DNA from 2 places in the Chryseobacterium sp. 22458 genome. Region 1 is predicted to be linked to the other one. Evidence: riboswitches for the same ligand, from Rfam matches in the RefSeq annotation. Region 1 holds a riboswitch; the other holds the start of a gene.
What was found. A riboswitch is a leader RNA that binds a small molecule or an ion and turns the genes downstream of it on or off. The one in region 1 is predicted to bind cobalamin.
Positions count from the first base shown of each region.

Region 2: linked by a shared signal. The riboswitch ahead of ACTJJF_RS00290 (acyl-CoA thioesterase) and the one ahead of metE (5-methyltetrahydropteroyltriglutamate--homocysteine S-methyltransferase) in region 1 are both predicted to bind cobalamin.

Region 1 covers NZ_JBQEOA010000001.1:1,585,298-1,593,308, forward strand. The annotation lists gene ACTJJF_RS07055 (DUF1062 domain-containing protein) at 62-430, opposite strand; gene ACTJJF_RS07060 (hypothetical protein) at 838-1,203, opposite strand; gene metE (5-methyltetrahydropteroyltriglutamate--homocysteine S-methyltransferase) at 1,806-4,112, opposite strand; cobalamin riboswitch at 4,284-4,469, opposite strand; gene ACTJJF_RS07070 (Lrp/AsnC family transcriptional regulator) at 4,664-5,125, shown strand; gene ACTJJF_RS07075 (LytTR family DNA-binding domain-containing protein) at 5,296-6,150, shown strand; gene ACTJJF_RS07080 (dioxygenase family protein) at 6,224-6,853, shown strand; gene ACTJJF_RS07085 (3',5'-cyclic-nucleotide phosphodiesterase) at 6,993-7,937, shown strand.
Region 2 covers NZ_JBQEOA010000001.1:55,516-63,526, reverse strand. The annotation lists gene ACTJJF_RS00325 (hypothetical protein) at 1-30, shown strand, start outside; gene ACTJJF_RS00320 (uracil-DNA glycosylase) at 17-658, opposite strand; gene ACTJJF_RS00315 (GNAT family N-acetyltransferase) at 785-1,291, opposite strand; gene ACTJJF_RS00310 (hypothetical protein) at 1,338-1,646, opposite strand; gene ACTJJF_RS00305 (endonuclease MutS2) at 1,811-3,958, shown strand; gene ACTJJF_RS00300 (hypothetical protein) at 4,069-4,731, shown strand; gene ACTJJF_RS00295 (hypothetical protein) at 4,808-5,605, shown strand; cobalamin riboswitch at 5,639-5,819, shown strand; gene ACTJJF_RS00290 (acyl-CoA thioesterase) at 5,936-6,319, shown strand; gene ACTJJF_RS00285 (HD domain-containing protein) at 6,375-6,965, opposite strand; gene ACTJJF_RS00280 (XAC2610-related protein) at 6,967-7,671, opposite strand.

The sequences.
Region 1 (8,011 bases):
AAAAAGACCAACTGTCGTAGTTGGTCTTTACTTTTTTATGTTTGTGTAAAGTAACGTATAGTTACCTTATTTTAAATGTGAGCATTTCACTATCCGGATTTATCATTTCTTCTTCGTGAATTTCATGGTATAATATTTCATATTCTACGCTATCAGTATCGGCTTCAACATTATTTTTACGTCTTATCTCATGGGAAAATGCATATTCCCAGGCTATTTCTGTATTATTTTCAGACATTTTACTGAATATTTCTTTCCTGACAGATTCTGTCCTGATCCTTGAAAACAGGGTCATATTGTACGTATTATTACATTTTACACATCTGTAAATTAACCAGATATCAATATTCTTTTTTTGGGCATTTAATCTGAATTTATCGCTGCATGCAAATCTGTCGCTGTCACAATGATTGCATTTCTTTTTTAACAAGGGAGTGTTTTTCGCTCTGATCTCCCATATATGCTGTATACTCATTACTTATAATCGTGCTTAATATTCTTTGGTAAGTTTTACCTATTATTCACGCATTACAGGCTTCAGAGAAGTATACTTCAATAAAAGATACAGGTGGATTCCTACTCCGGTTTTTGATCGGTAAAACCGGCCATGTCGGAATAGCAAATCATTATGCTCTTACAAGCAATGTGAGTAATAATAGGATGAAATGAAAACCTGTTCAGATAAGATTTATCCGAACGAAAGAATGATCAGCCTGTGGTTACTGAGACTGATACTAAGCTGTAATAAGTTTAAGAGTTCTTCTCAAAACGAGCTATTTACTTGGTTGTGATAAAAGTAGTGATTTTTTCTTAAACACAAATGATCACTGCAATCAATTATTTAAAAAGCGGAATAATAAAGACAAGCACAAGGATAACAACTGCAAGAATAACAACCTTCAGCACGATATCTTTTTTAAGGTTTTCCGGCATAAAACGAAACGTTTTTTCATCAAGATAAAAATCTTTATACACTTCAGGATCAATGCTCAGATCCGGCCTGAATAACGTTACTCCTTTCAGAAAATGTCCGATAAGATCATACCTGTTCTTCAAAGGAATGATATCAAAATTGACTTGTTTCTTTTTTACTTTCCGGTTCTCCCCTTTTTCATGAACGAAAAAATTTTTTCTGAAATCCGTTTTTCCTGTAGCCGTCTCAGAAAACAGATCTTTTGTATACGGATTTTCACTTTTCACCAAATCCTGATATTTAATTTCCGAAAGAACCTTGTTATTGCTATTGAGAAATAAGATTCCCTTCTGGCTGACTATCAAACAACTGACTTTATGTTCTTTACTTCTGACAATATCATAAACCAATCCCCCAGCCAATGCCCCGAAAATAAGAAAAAGAAATCAATAGATTATGAGGGAAGAAATATGATTAGAAGAAAAATCTGATATAAGCAATACGAGCAAAACAATCGCCAACAGGGCAAATAGAGCAGTAATTCCCCATTTCAACCCGGAAATATATCCTGGGTTATAAGACTCTGATCTCATTTCCGGAAAAGTGTTTTGCATGTCTGAAAGAATGGTTAAATAAGGTTATTGATTGTTTTTTAAAGAAGTTGTAAAAATAGGATATTTGGGTAATATAACGTCTCGCTTTTCATAATCATCCAAGATAATTTACCATCACCTATAATAACAGGCACTGAGATCAGAGAGAAACCTGCTATACACTGACACTTGTACCAGCGAGAGGTATTCTTTCGCATTCAGAAACTTTATTAATACTAAGCCTATAAGTAACCAACCCCTTACTATTTGTAAAGGGTTGGTATTATTTTATTAATAAACTAACAAACCGCATATGCAACAGATGCTTCCTTAGCAGCAGCAACCATAGCTATTAAAGCTTTTTCAGTTTCATCCCAATGCCTGGTTTTCAATCCACAATCCGGGTTTACCCAAAGCTGATGGGCAGGGATTACGTTCTGCGCTTTTCTCAACAGCTCAGCCATTTCTTCTTTGGACGGAACTCTTGGCGAATGAATATCATAAACACCGGGGCCTATTTCATTCGGATATTGGAAGTCGGCGAAGGCATTCAGAAGTTCCATCTGGGAACGGGAACATTCTATGGTAATCACGTCTGCATCCATATCAGCAATATTTTCAATAATATCATTGAATTCAGAATAGCACATATGAGTATGGATTTGTGTGGCATCTTCTACTCCGCTGGCTGAAATTCTGAAAGCTTCCACAGCCCATTTCAGATAGTTCTGCCAGTCGGTTCTTCTTAAAGGAAGGCCTTCCCTGATCGCCGGTTCATCGATCTGGATAATTCTGATCCCTGCGTTCTCCAGATCCACCACTTCATCACGAATCGCTAAGGCAATCTGCTTACAGGTTTCAGAGCGAGGCTGATCGTCACGAACAAAAGACCATTGTAAGATGGTAACAGGTCCTGTGAGCATTCCCTTGACCCATTTATCAGTCTGAGACTGTGCATACTGAGACCAGTAAACGGTCATAGGCGCTGGCCGTGATACATCACCGAAAATTACAGGAGGTTTTACGCAACGACTTCCGTAGCTCTGCACCCAGCCGTTTTTCGTAAATGTAAATCCTTCCAATTGTTCCCCGAAATATTCCACCATATCATTTCGTTCAAACTCTCCGTGAACCAGTACATCAATATCGATATCTTCCTGCCAGCGGATAGTTCTTCGGGTTTCTTCTTTCAGCAAAGCATCATATTGTTCGGACGTAAGGGCTCCTTTTTTAAATTGGGCTCTCCAGCTTCTTACCTCTGCTGTCTGTGGAAATGATCCGATAGTGGTGGTAGGAAACAAAGGAAGCTGTAATGTTTTCTGCTGCTCTTCTTTACGGGTTTTAAAAGCATTTTTCCTTTGCGCATCTTCTTTGGTGACCGCCTGAGCTCTTTGCTTTACCTTATCATTATGAATAAGGGAAGATGTTTTTCTGCTTTCTGCAGCCTTTTTGTTTTCTTCAAAATCTGCAAGACTATTTTCATTGTCTGTTCCGGCAGCAAGTTCTTTAAGGGTAACAACTTCTTTTACTTTCTGTTTTGCAAAAGCCAGCCAGTTTTTAATTTCAGGATTAAGGGCAGTCTCAACATCCAGATCGCAAGGTGAATGAAGTAAGGAACAAGATGGAGCAATGAATACTCTTTCAGATCCAAGTTTATCAACGGCTTCTGTAATAAATTTCAAAGACTTTTCATAATCATTCTTCCAGATATTTCTTCCGTCAACAAGGCCTAATGAAAGACTTAAATTTTCAGGAATGATCTTCACTATTTCTTCCATTTGCTCAGGATTTCTAACCAGATCTATATGCAAAACATCTACCGGAAGTGAGACAGCAAGAGACTGATTGTCTTTTAATCCGTCAAAATAAGTAGTAATAATAAACTGTAATTTGGGAAACTTTTTTCTTATTTCAGCATACACCCACTGATACGTTTGTTTTGCTTTTTCCGTTAGGTCCAGTGCTAAAAACGGCTCATCAAACTGGATCCACTCAGCGCCCTGTTCCTTAAGTCTTGTAAGGATTTCAATATACACAGGAAGAAGGTTTTCTGCCAGATCCAGCTTATCAAACCCCTCCTCTTTTTCCTTTCCCAAAAGAAGATAGGAAACAAGCCCTATGATAACAGGTTTTGCTTTGATTCCAGCCTGTCTGGCTCCGGCAAACTCATTGAATATTTTATCCGAACTTAGTTTAAACTGTTGATTTTTGTAAAACTCAGGAACAATATAATGGTAATTGGTATCAAACCATTTGGTCATTTCCATCGCTGTGATATCCAATCCTTCTTTCTGATAGCCTCTTGCCATAGCAAAGTAAAGATCCAGCTCAGTATTGTTTTTCTTAAGCACTACTTCGTGGTAACGTGATGGTACCGCACCTACAATAAGGCTCATATCCAATACCTGATCATAATATGAAAAGTCATTACACGGGATGAGGTCTATCCCGGCCTCTTTTTGGATAGTCCAGTTTTGGTTGCAGATCTTTCTTCCTGCAGCAAGAAGTTCTTCCAAAACAATTTGACCTGACCAATATTGTTCGCAGGCTTTTTTAAGTTCTCTTTTGCTACCAATACGCGGATAGCCCAGAATGTGAGTTTGCATTTTCTTAAACTTTTTTAATTAAACTTAATGATAAAGCTCTTTGAAATGCTTCGTAATACTTCTGCGGAAAACCTATAGAAAACAATGATATACTGAATGCTGCAAATCCTCAAAAAAGAAAATGCATACAATATATCATCTGTTTGACCAAAAGCTTCAGACCGCGAAAGCATTGTCAATTCAGTAAAGGCAGGTCTCCTGGCTTGCAGCGGTTTCCGTCATCCTTCCCGCTTTTGGCAGTGGATATCTTTGGACAGAAACCTTTGATATGCTGCTTACAGTTGCGCGACAGCTCATGATTCTCACATGATTCCCTATTAATTTACCTTAAGTAAAACCTTTCCTGTTTGATGAAGTATATAAAGAACGGTTTCTTTTATAAACACTCAACAGCATTGATAAAAGATTTTAATTTTGTGTAAAATTAATCATACAGAATAAATGAATAATTAGACACATTAAATTAAGCAAACAAATCTTTTAATAATAATTTTAAAAGAATATAATTCTGTACATTTGACCGATTTTATAATTTAAAAGAATAATATTCTGTGGAACAACTCGATGATAAGGACGTACAGCTTCTCAGGCTGCTTCAAAAAAATGCAAAACTCACTGTGAAAGAGCTCGCCAGAGAGGTAAGCCTTTCTCCATCCCCTGTTTTTGAGAGGGTAAAAAGGCTTGAGCAGGAAGGCTTTGTAAAAAGATACGCTGCTGTTTTAGATGCTGAAAAGCTTAACCGTGGATTCACTGTTTTCTGCCAGATCAAATTAAAGATTCATGACCGTTCTGTGGGGTATGATTTTGTAAAGGAAATTCTGGAAATCGAAGAAGTTGCTGAATGCTATAATATTTCCGGGGATTTTGATTTTCTTCTCAAAGTTCAGGTCCGGGATATGAAACATTATCAGGATTTTGTATTCAATAAGCTAGGATCAGTAGATTCTATCGGGAGTACGCACAGTACATTTGTCATGGCTGAAGTCAAAAACAACCATGGACTGACCATATAAAATCTCTGATTATATTTTTTAAACACCCTGTTTTAGCTTTATTCTTCAATCTATTTCCGGAAGGTAGCGGTATTGCTCCGGATTTAACAACAGAGATTTTGTAACTCAACATCATCACAATGATTTTAGTATATTTGATAAAAAACGAAAGTCTACAAAAACTATAAGAGATGACATCCCCGATTTCAAATAAGATAACCCCCTTCCGTTTTCCTTTGAATACAGGAGAGTTATTCATGATACTTTCCGGAATCATTATTGTCATTACAACTATAAATATGTTTCAGGATTTCTGGGAGGCCAAAAGAAGCGGCTATAGTTTTCATTTCAGCGAATCATTGTTGTTTAAGATCGTTTGGGTCCTCTACATTCCCATAATAATGGTTCTATATCAAAAGTTGAAATCTGAAACACATATAAGCTATACAAAAACAGCACTATTCATCATATTACCGATTACGGTGCATCTTATAATGCTTCCTTTTATTGCAACTATTTTGTCTCTCTTTTTTTATCAGGGCAGATATGATCTTTTTAAATTCTTTTCTTACACACTCACCCACGACTTTTCTATAGCCGTTCTTATCTATGCAGGATTTGTTCTAGGTTATCAATATCTCCCGGTCCGGAAACCTGATGCTGTGTATACAGAAAAAGCCACAGTCTCTCCTACATTCGTTATCCATAATGGAAAAGATAATGTGATCATCCATACGGAAGACATTATACAGATCACTTCTGCCACTCCATATGTTTCTATTCACCTTGAAAACAAAAGATATCTGCATTCTGAAACGTTGAAATCAATGCTTGAACAATTGGATGATCAGGTCTTTATCCGTGTACACAAATCCGCTGTAGTTAATCTTTCCAAAATACGCTCATTCAAATCCCGCCTGAATGGCGATTATGATCTGCAGATGACAGATGGTACTCTGGTAAGATTGAGCAGGACCTATGCTTCTGAATTCAAAAAACGCTTTACGACAGGTACCTCAGGTCAGCTTACCAATTCATCAGGATAAAACATTTTATTTTTACAACCTTTTTTCAGTCCATAATTTCGCCAATACATTCACATAAAAAACATGACAAGCTATGGACTTAAAAAAACAAAGTATTTCTTTCTGGATTCTACTGACGATATCAGGTTTAACATCCTGCCAAGGTCAGATCAAAAAAAATATAGGAGGACCTTGTGAAGGCTGTGAAGCGATCTATGAGTACCAAAATAAAACATTAACTCCCGTAGATACACTTCCAAAATTCAGGCAAAACAAACCCCAGCTAAAGGTAACCGGAACTGTTTTCAAAAAAGACGGAAAAACACCGGCAGAAAATATCATTGTATACATTTATCACACCAATAGACAAGGGATTTATGAAACCAGAGGCAATGAAACAGGCTGGGCAAAACGGCATGGATTTTTCCGGGGTTGGGTAAAGACCGGAAAAAACGGGCAATATACATTTTATACCTTCAGGCCTGCTGCCTATCCTGACGGCAGTGAACCTGAGCACATCCATATCACCATCAAAGAACCGGATAAAAATGAATACTATCTGGATGAATACCTGTTTGATGATGATCCTTCCCTGACAAAAGCCATGAGAAAAAAACAACCCGGAAGAGGAGGCTCAGGAATCGTAAAGCCATATATGCAAGATGGGCTTATGACAATCAGAAGAGATATCATTCTGGGTAAAAACATTCCTGATTATCCATAAGACAGAAAAGCAGATCAATTCATGCTTATTTTTAACGACTACGGCAAAGGATTCCCTTTTTGCAAGGCCTCTTATCGGGAAAAAATAATGTAAATTTGCCTATCCTATCCCCAAAGGATAGGTTTTTTAGCTTAAAAAAATGAAAAAAACAGCAATTTCTTTACTTGCCTTCATCATGCATATGACCTGCCAGGCACAAAATTTTGATCTTATTCCGTTAGGCATCTATGGCGGGGAACAAGAGGACAACTTATCTGCCTATTTAGTAGCCCCCCCTAAAGACAATACATTTATCTGCCTTGATGCAGGTACAGTGAATGCCGGCATACGAAAAGCCATTCAGATGAACAGCCTTAACGGACCGGAAGAAATGGTTCTGAAAGAGCAAATCAAAGGTTATTTTATTTCACATGGCCACCTGGATCATTTATCCGGCCTTATTATCAATTCTCCTGCAGACTCTAAAAAGGATATTTTTGCCATGTCACCGGTGGTTCAAATTTTACAAAACCATTATTTCATCACAGATACCTGGATCAATTTCGCTGATCAGGGACAAAAACCGATGCTCGGAAAATATCATTACAACGAACTTAAGGAAGGAACAGAGATTCCGGCACCTCAAACTCCGTTTTTTATAACAGGCTATGAACTGAGCCACGTAAATCCCTATAAAAGCAGTGCTGCCCTTGTCAGAAGAGATGACCATTATCTTCTTTACCTGGGAGATACAGGAGCTGACCGGATTGAGAAGTCTGAACAGCTTAATAAACTCTGGGAACGCATCACTCCACTGGTGAAAAAGAAGCAATTAAACACCATACTCATAGAAGTTTCATTCCCGAACAGCCAGCCGGAACATCTGTTGTTTGGTCACCTTACTCCCAATCTTTTATTGGAAGAACTGGAAAAACTCAGAGAAAAAACGGGACAAAAAAATCTACAGGATCTGAATATTGTAGTTACCCATAGAAAACCGACAAAAGATAATCCGGAAATTATAAAAAAGGAGCTCCTGGAAAACAATCCTTTAAAGGTTAATTATATTTTTCCTGAACAGGGTAAAAAGATAAGTTTACCTTAATAAAAATCAAAGATGAGGCAAGAATTTGTCTCATCTTTTCTTATACACAATTCAAAAACAGAATATATTTTCAG
Region 2 (8,011 bases), 1.5 Mb from region 1:
GACAATTCTTCAGATACTACCAGGAAATAGGCTTCTTTCCTTTGGAAACAAGGTATTCATTGATTTTTGAAAAAGGCTTGCTTCCAAAAAAACCTCTGTAAACGGAGAATGGCGAAGGGTGTGCCGATTTCAGAATAAAATGTTTAGCCGGATCAATAAGTTCGGCTTTTTTCTGTGCAAAAGCGCCCCACAATACAAAAACCACATTCTCTTTTTTATCGGAAATTTCCTTAATAATAAAATCAGTGAATTTTTCCCATCCCAGATCTTTATGTGAATTGGGTGAATGCGCACGAACCGTGAGCGTAGCATTCAAAAGCAGAACACCTTGTCTTCCCCAATCATCCAGTTCTTTGGAAGTACGTACGACTCCCAGATCATCTTTGAGCTCAATAAAAATATTTTTAAGGGAAGGCGGTGCAGCCACCTGTTCGGAAACAGAAAAGCACAATCCGTTGGCCTGATAATCATTATGATAAGGGTCCTGGCCGATAATTACTACTTCCACATCATCAAAAGCCGTAAGTTCCAGCGCTCTGAAAATCTGATTCTTCGGTGGAAAAACCTTTGTGGTTGCATACTCGTTCTTTACTTTCTCCCAAAGGGTTTTAAAGTATTCCGTACTTTTTATCGGGGCTAAAATTTCTGTCCAGGTCATACTGCAAAAGTAATTAATATTAAAATAAAAGCATAGATCACCCTCAAATATCTTTACTTTTCATGGCAGACCAGCCTCTGTAACAGATAGTTTCTGAAACAGAAATACAGAGTTACTGATTTTTTATCATGTCCTGCTTAATCTAAAGATAACATTTTCTGAGTTCTTATTGTCTTTCTTACCTTCTTCTAAAATAAAATGATGTTTCAACAGTAATGACTGCGATGCTTCATTGGATTGATGGGTATAAGCCAGAATGGTCTGTAAATTCAGCCCCTCAAATCCGAACTTCAAAACACCCTGCAGTGCCTCGCTCATGATCCCTTTTTTATGATAATCCGGTAAAAGTTCGTATCCGACTTCAGCTGTTTGTCTGTCATCTGAAAAATTCCATAAACAAATGGTTCCTATGAGGTTTCTTTGATCTTTGAAAGAAATTCCCCAAAACAGCATCTCACTGTTCCGTCTTTTATTTTTGATATGAAGAATAAACTCCAGCGCTTCGTAATTATTTTTAGGTGAGTTTCTTTTTACATATTGATTGATGTAAGAATTACTCCGGATCTTCAGAATATCATCAGTATAGCTTTCATCGATTTCTTTCAGGATCAGCCGTTCTGTTTCAAGTTTCATGTAAAGTATTTATTATTCGAAATATCCGGTTCCTCTTTATTTACAGCTATATAAACAGGTACAGTCTGGTTCTTGAAGAACGGGTTTCTTCATAATTAAAGTATTCATATCCACCACTGTTTTTTCTTACGATCTCTTTTTTAGTAGTGTTATCATTTTGCTGACTGAGGTTAATGATTCTTTTTACTTCATCATCCCGGAAGTTTTTCAGACCATAATTTTTGGCCTGAATTTTTTTCGTCTTTTTAAAACCTGTTTTCTTTTGAACTTTATTCACTCTTCCATTCTCATGTTGTTTGATCTGAGCCTGGACACCTGCTGAAAGAAAGAGCAGGGCAAACAGTAATAGTCTCATGGATCTTTTTTAGTTATTGCAATATAAGGCTTATTTTGGTATCATAGTGCCGGACGCACAGATTGGCTGTAAAAAATAATAGAATGAGTATAAATTCTTTATTAATCTATTTTGTAAATCACTCAAATATACGTAATAATCAAAATTCTCACTAAATTTGCACTGTGTATATAGATAAAGAAGATTTAGACGAATTAGAGTTTCCGCAATTGCTCGCGGAAATCTCCCCATTTGCGTATTCTCCGAAAACAAGAGAAAAAATTCTTCAACTTCGTCCGATGGAAATTGACGAGGCGGAACTTTCACTGAAAAAAACCTCAGAATATCTGTCGAGTTTTGAAAGTTCAAATGCGATTCCGTTTGATGAATATGAAGATATTGAAAGTGAGCTGAAACTGATGCTGATTGAAAATTACCGTCTGGAAAACAGTGCTTTCATCAAAATCAAAACCATCACGGAACAGATCGGAAAACTGCAAAAGTTCTTTCCTACCATGCCGGAAACTTTTCCTACCCTTATGGAAGAAGCTTCAGTACTGGAATTCAGAAAAGAGATTATTGAAAAGGTAGATAAGGTTTTCAACCGTTTTGGTGAAGTAAAAAGTGAGGCTTCCCCAACTTTAAAAGGTATAAGAACTGAAATCCAGCATGCTAAAAAAGCGATTCAGGAAAACTTCAACAGAGCTCTTACCACGTATGGGCAGAGCGACTTTCTGGATGATATACGGGAAACAATCATTGATGATCAAAGGGTTTTAGCAGTAAAATCCGGATTTAAGAAAAGAGTTCCCGGAAGAACCCTGGGAATTTCCAAAACCGGTTCTATCACTTATATTCAACCGGACAGTGTTGTAAAACACTACTTCAAGCTTCGTGAGAATGAAGAGGAAGAGAAAAAGGAAATCGATAAGGTCCTGAGAAAGCTTACTGCTGAACTGGCAGAGTTTCAACCTCAACTCTGGAGATATCAGGTGTATATTTTTGACCTTGATCTGGTAAGGGCTAAGGCTAAGTTTGCAGACCTGATCAATGGAGTGCTTCCAAAGATCAACCGTCATAAAACATTGAGATTAAGGGATGCCTTTCATCCACTGTTATGGCTGAGAAACAAAGTAGAGAATAAAACGATCCACCCACAAACCCTGACTTTAACGGAACACAACAGAATCATCTGTATTTCCGGACCGAATGCAGGAGGAAAATCAATTACTCTGAAGACCGTTGGATTATTGCAACTGATGATTCAGAGCGGTATCCTGGTTCCTGTTCATCCGAAATCAGAGATGTTCTTTTTCGAGAAAATTATGACCGATATCGGTGATAATCAATCCATTGAAAACCATTTATCAACCTATTCATCAAGATTGAAGAAAATGTCCGGGATCATTCGTGAGGCAGATTCAGACACCCTTCTACTGATTGATGAGTTTGGAACCGGTTCCGATCCTGAATTGGGCGGGGCTTTGGCAGAAAGTTTCATGGAGTTTTTCTATGATAAGAAGAGTTTTGCCATCATCACTACGCACTATACCAATATTAAACTGGTTATAGAACAGCTTCCCAATGCTCAGAATGCGGCAATGCTTTTCAATGAAGAGACGCTGGAACCGATGTATAAGCTGGAAGTAGGTCAGGCAGGAAGTTCATTTACTTTTGAGGTGGCTGAGAAGAACAAAATCCCGAGGTTTATTATTCATTCTGCCAAGAAAAAGGTGGAACATGATATTGTGAATCTGGATAAAACGATCGTAAAGCTGCAGCAGGAAAAGTTCGAAGTTGAAAAACTGAAATCCGACCTTGCTGAACGAAAAGAATCTGTAGAAGATAAGCGTGATAACCTTCAGAAACTGAACGACCAGCTTCAGCAGAAACTGTTTAATTTCCAGAAACTGTATGAAGAGGAGCATCGTAAGCTTCAGTTTGGAAACAAAATTGAGACTTTCATTGACAGCTATACCAAAGGAAAGTCGAGAAAAGATGTTGTGAAAGACTTTGTAAAACTGCTGGAACAGGAAAAATTCAGAAAGCTTGGGGCAGACAAAGATGAATCAAAACGCCTTCAGGTTGTAAAGAGAAAGATCACTCAGCAGCTTAAAAAGGAAGAGGTCATTGAAAAAATTGCCGAAACCAATGAAAAGCTTGAAGAGAAACGTAAAAGCGATCGTGCCGTCTGGATGAAGATAGGCCAGCGTGTGCGTATCACAGGAAGTACAAGTGTAGGAACGATTGAAAAGATTTCCAGAAACAAGGTGATTGTCAATTACGGCACATTTAAGACGACGATTGATGCGGATGAGCTTGAGAGAATTTAAGTGATTTGAAATTACATTAACGCAAATAAACAAAGAGAGAGTACTGATAAGTGCTCTCTTTTTTATGTCTTATCTGATATTTTTCCTATTTTTAAGGAAAACAATAATTTATGAAACCATTAAAAGTACTTTCAGATCTGTTGCCGATACCAAGTTATACGGTGATCATCCTGTGTTTTTTCTTTCCTTTTTTTCTGATAAAATGTGGTGACACCACTTTGATGTCTCTCAAAGGAACAGATCTGATCACGGGAGTTTCCAAAAAAGATATGAGTAAACGGATGAAAGAAAACCTGAAAAAGAACTCCCCTTTTGGTTCTGCATTCGGGAATGAGACCGCCAGTCAGTCATCAGATACAGACAGTGAATATTCGCCGTTGAATGAATCCCAGGATAAAAAAGATAATGAAAATATTCCTCCCAGCCCTCTTATTATTATTGCATTTCTGGCTGCCATTGCAGGAATTATTGTTCAGCTGATAAAAAGTGTCAGGAAGAAATACCTGTATCATATTGTATTTTCTTTGATAGGCCTTCTTTCTTTTTTAATATTTTACTGGACCTTTCAATCCAAAATGGAGGGACTTGGAAACAATACAATCGGAATGGGATTAGGGGGCGGAGTAACGATCAGTTATGGTTTTGGAACTGCTTTTTATTTAGCGGCCGTTTTATTTCTGGTCATTCTTCTTTTCTACGGAATATTTTCATATTTCCTTAAAAATGCCCCCGAATCTATTTATGGGCCTTCAAAACAGACATCTGAATCATAAAAGATAGCAGGAAGTACTGCAAGATCATTCTCTTCCGCATTTAATTTATATATTTGGGGATCAAAAAATTTTCGCAATGACTTTCATCAACAAAGCATTTTATCTGTCCGCATTCAGTATTTTTTCTCTAACCTTTGTTAAAGGCCAGAATAAGGTTCCTTTTGGAGTTGTAAAAGCAGAGGAAGGATATGCCAATGTACGTGTACATAAAGATAACTACAGAAAAATTGTAGATAAAATCCGTATGCGTAAAGGGGATGTATTTGTTTATGTAAAGCCCGCTCCCGGAGAAACGGAATGGATCTGGATCAAATATCCTGAAAAACAGGATGAAGATAAGCCGTTTGTACGCTACGAAACCCTTGACAGGGAAGGGATGGTAAATAAAGAACGGATTGCTTATATAGACCAGCTTCCGGCCTATACCCCATCGAAGTCTAAGAACGGGAGATCAATGATCTTCACAGACAACTCCGACCCGAAGGTTCCTACAGCCCAGAGAAGCAAAGTAGTGATCGATGTCTACCCTTCCAATGCCGGTTACCGTAAGAAAGAAAAAGATGCAGAAGGCAAACTTCTTACCATCGACAAAGTAAAGCCATGGGGAATAGGGAATGATCTTCCTGAAGGAATGACAGAGATCAAATCGATCCGGGTACAACAGCCGGGAAGAGGTTCGGTTTTCGTAAGAGAAGCGATCAAGAATATGTTTCAGCCGACTATGGATTTTGAAAACGTAGGAGTAACCGCCCTAGACAATGATAATATTTTTCTTTATATGATCAATGGTACCGGGGAAAACAGATATACTACCCTGTGGACCATCAAGAAAGGAAGAGTGATCAGCCAGATTATTTACCATAATCCGGAATAAATTCATTATTTTTGCCCCCGAAAAGTTTAACGCTTATTCATCACAGAAACTGGTTCTGCCTAGCAGCAGATTAAAAGGGAACCGTGTGAAAATCACGGACTGTCGCGCAACTGTAAGTAACTGAAATCTTTATCAAAAGATCCACTGTGCGAGGCATGGGAAGGAGATAAAAGATGTTACAAGTCAGGAGACCTGCCTTTTTCTTAAACAAAAAACTTTCGCGATCTGAAGTTTTATTGATCTGATGGATTGTTTCAGGAATTTCCCAGGTTCCTGTCATTATTCTGTTGTTTTGATACAATTTCATTTCGCTTTAATTAATAATGAAATATGACTACAGAAGAAAGAATTGAAGCTGCCGAAACCAGAATCTTTAAAGCGGTTTTCCCAAACACCACCAACCATTATGATACTCTTTTCGGAGGTACAGCCATGCAGCTGATGGATGAAGTAGCCTTTATTGCAGCTACCCGTTTTGCAAGAAAGAGAGTAGTAACCGTAAGCAGTGACAAGATCGATTTTAAAAAGCCTATTCCTGCCGGAACGATTGTAGAACTGATCGGAAGAGTTTCATACGTTGGAAAAACCAGTATGAAAGTAAGTGTTGAGATCTACACAGAGCAGATGTATTCTTATGAAAGAGAAAAGGCTATCGTAGGTGACTTCACTTTTGTTGCCATTGATGAATTCAAAAAACCAATTCAGATTTTATAAATAGATTCGGGCGGCCTTTGGCCGCCCGAATCTATTATTTTCCTGCTTAAAATATTTACTTTAAAACCTTTTCAGTTTCCAGGCTTCTGTTCAGCAGCAGCTCAAAAGCCTCCCCCATTTCATCCGAAGCTCTTGTAATTGCATTTTCAAGCATATTTCTGATTTGTTTTTCGGTAACCCCGGCTTCTGTCCAGCTTTTTCCTGAGGTATGGGAGTTCAGAATAAACGGCATGATTCTATCAATGGAACACGCAAAAATAGCATCCGGTGTTTTCTCTTCTTCAAACTCAAGCCACAGATTAAAGAATTCCGTACGCAAAGGTTCATCCAGGATTCCAAAGATTTTTTGTGCCGAGGCTTTTTCACGCTCAAACTTTCCTACCATGGCTTTTTCATCAAAAAGAAATGTATCTCCCGCTTCAATTTCTACCAGATCATGAATGGAAAGCATTCTGATCACCCTTAAAAGATCGATATCTGCCCGGTTTTTAGCATAGGGATAAAGGATCTGCGCCAGGATAATGATCTGCCATGAGTGTTCTGCTGTATTCTCTCTTCTGGTATCATCCGCATTATAATTCCTTCTTTGAACATTCTTCAGGGCATCTACGGCCAGAATAAAATCGATCTCTTTCTGTATCTTCATCTTACTTTAATTTATTATATTCTTCTGATGAGTAAATCTTGGTTTTGGTTACCCATTTATTCTTTATTTTTTCTTTCGTAATCACTTTTACACGATCTTCATTGGTCATATCCACTTCTTTTTCAAAAACTTTATCCAGCCCTTTATTGGGGATTACGACGTATTCTGTAGTAAAAAGATCACAGCAACCGGATTTTCCGAAAGTAGTCAGGCGTTTGCGTTGGGAATCAACACCAAAAAAATCAAATCCGTTTGATGCAAGGTCTGTAAGCTCTTTACTTTTTACAAAGCTCATTCTGGTACTGTTGAAGACATATACATCATAAGAAGCACTGTGATAGTTCCCCATATTTCCGTTCCTTACGGCTATATCTTCGGTACCGTCAAAATTAAAATCATCTATGATAATAGAGTTCTGGTCTTTGGTCAGCTCCATCATTTTTCCTGGCTTTGGCTTTTGATCCGGCTTTAGGTCTATGACCAGGTCATCAGATACAAAGGTCTGCACTTTGGTATTGCTGTTATTAAACAGTTCTACTGTTCCCTTGTCTGTACACCTGCTTTCATAACAATTTTCAGAATGAATGACAGCGCTATAATTTTTCGAAACATTCTTGATTTCAAACTGATATTGTGCAAAGCACAAAGGTCCCAGAACAACGAAAGCCGACAGACTCTTAAACTTATTGAATAGATTCATAGTCATAGTATATGGATTTGAAGTGTTTTTAAATTCATAACAAAAATACGAATCATAATACCGATTTCAAAATTCAAAACCATTATCTGAAGGATTTGAAACCATTATAATTCTTTACATTCTGAAAACTTCTTTCCCACTATATACTTTGAAATAAATGAAAACTTCCCGACTTTTTATGTAGAAATGCTTTCTATATTTTGTGACTTACCCTTTAACAGTCCATCCCTTAATTTTGTTGTAGGTATTTCAAAATATTTATACATCAAAATTGAAAGTCCTATTGTAAGAATAAAAAAAACACTAAAAGTTACCCCTGTATTTAACATTATGGAACTCTTAAAAA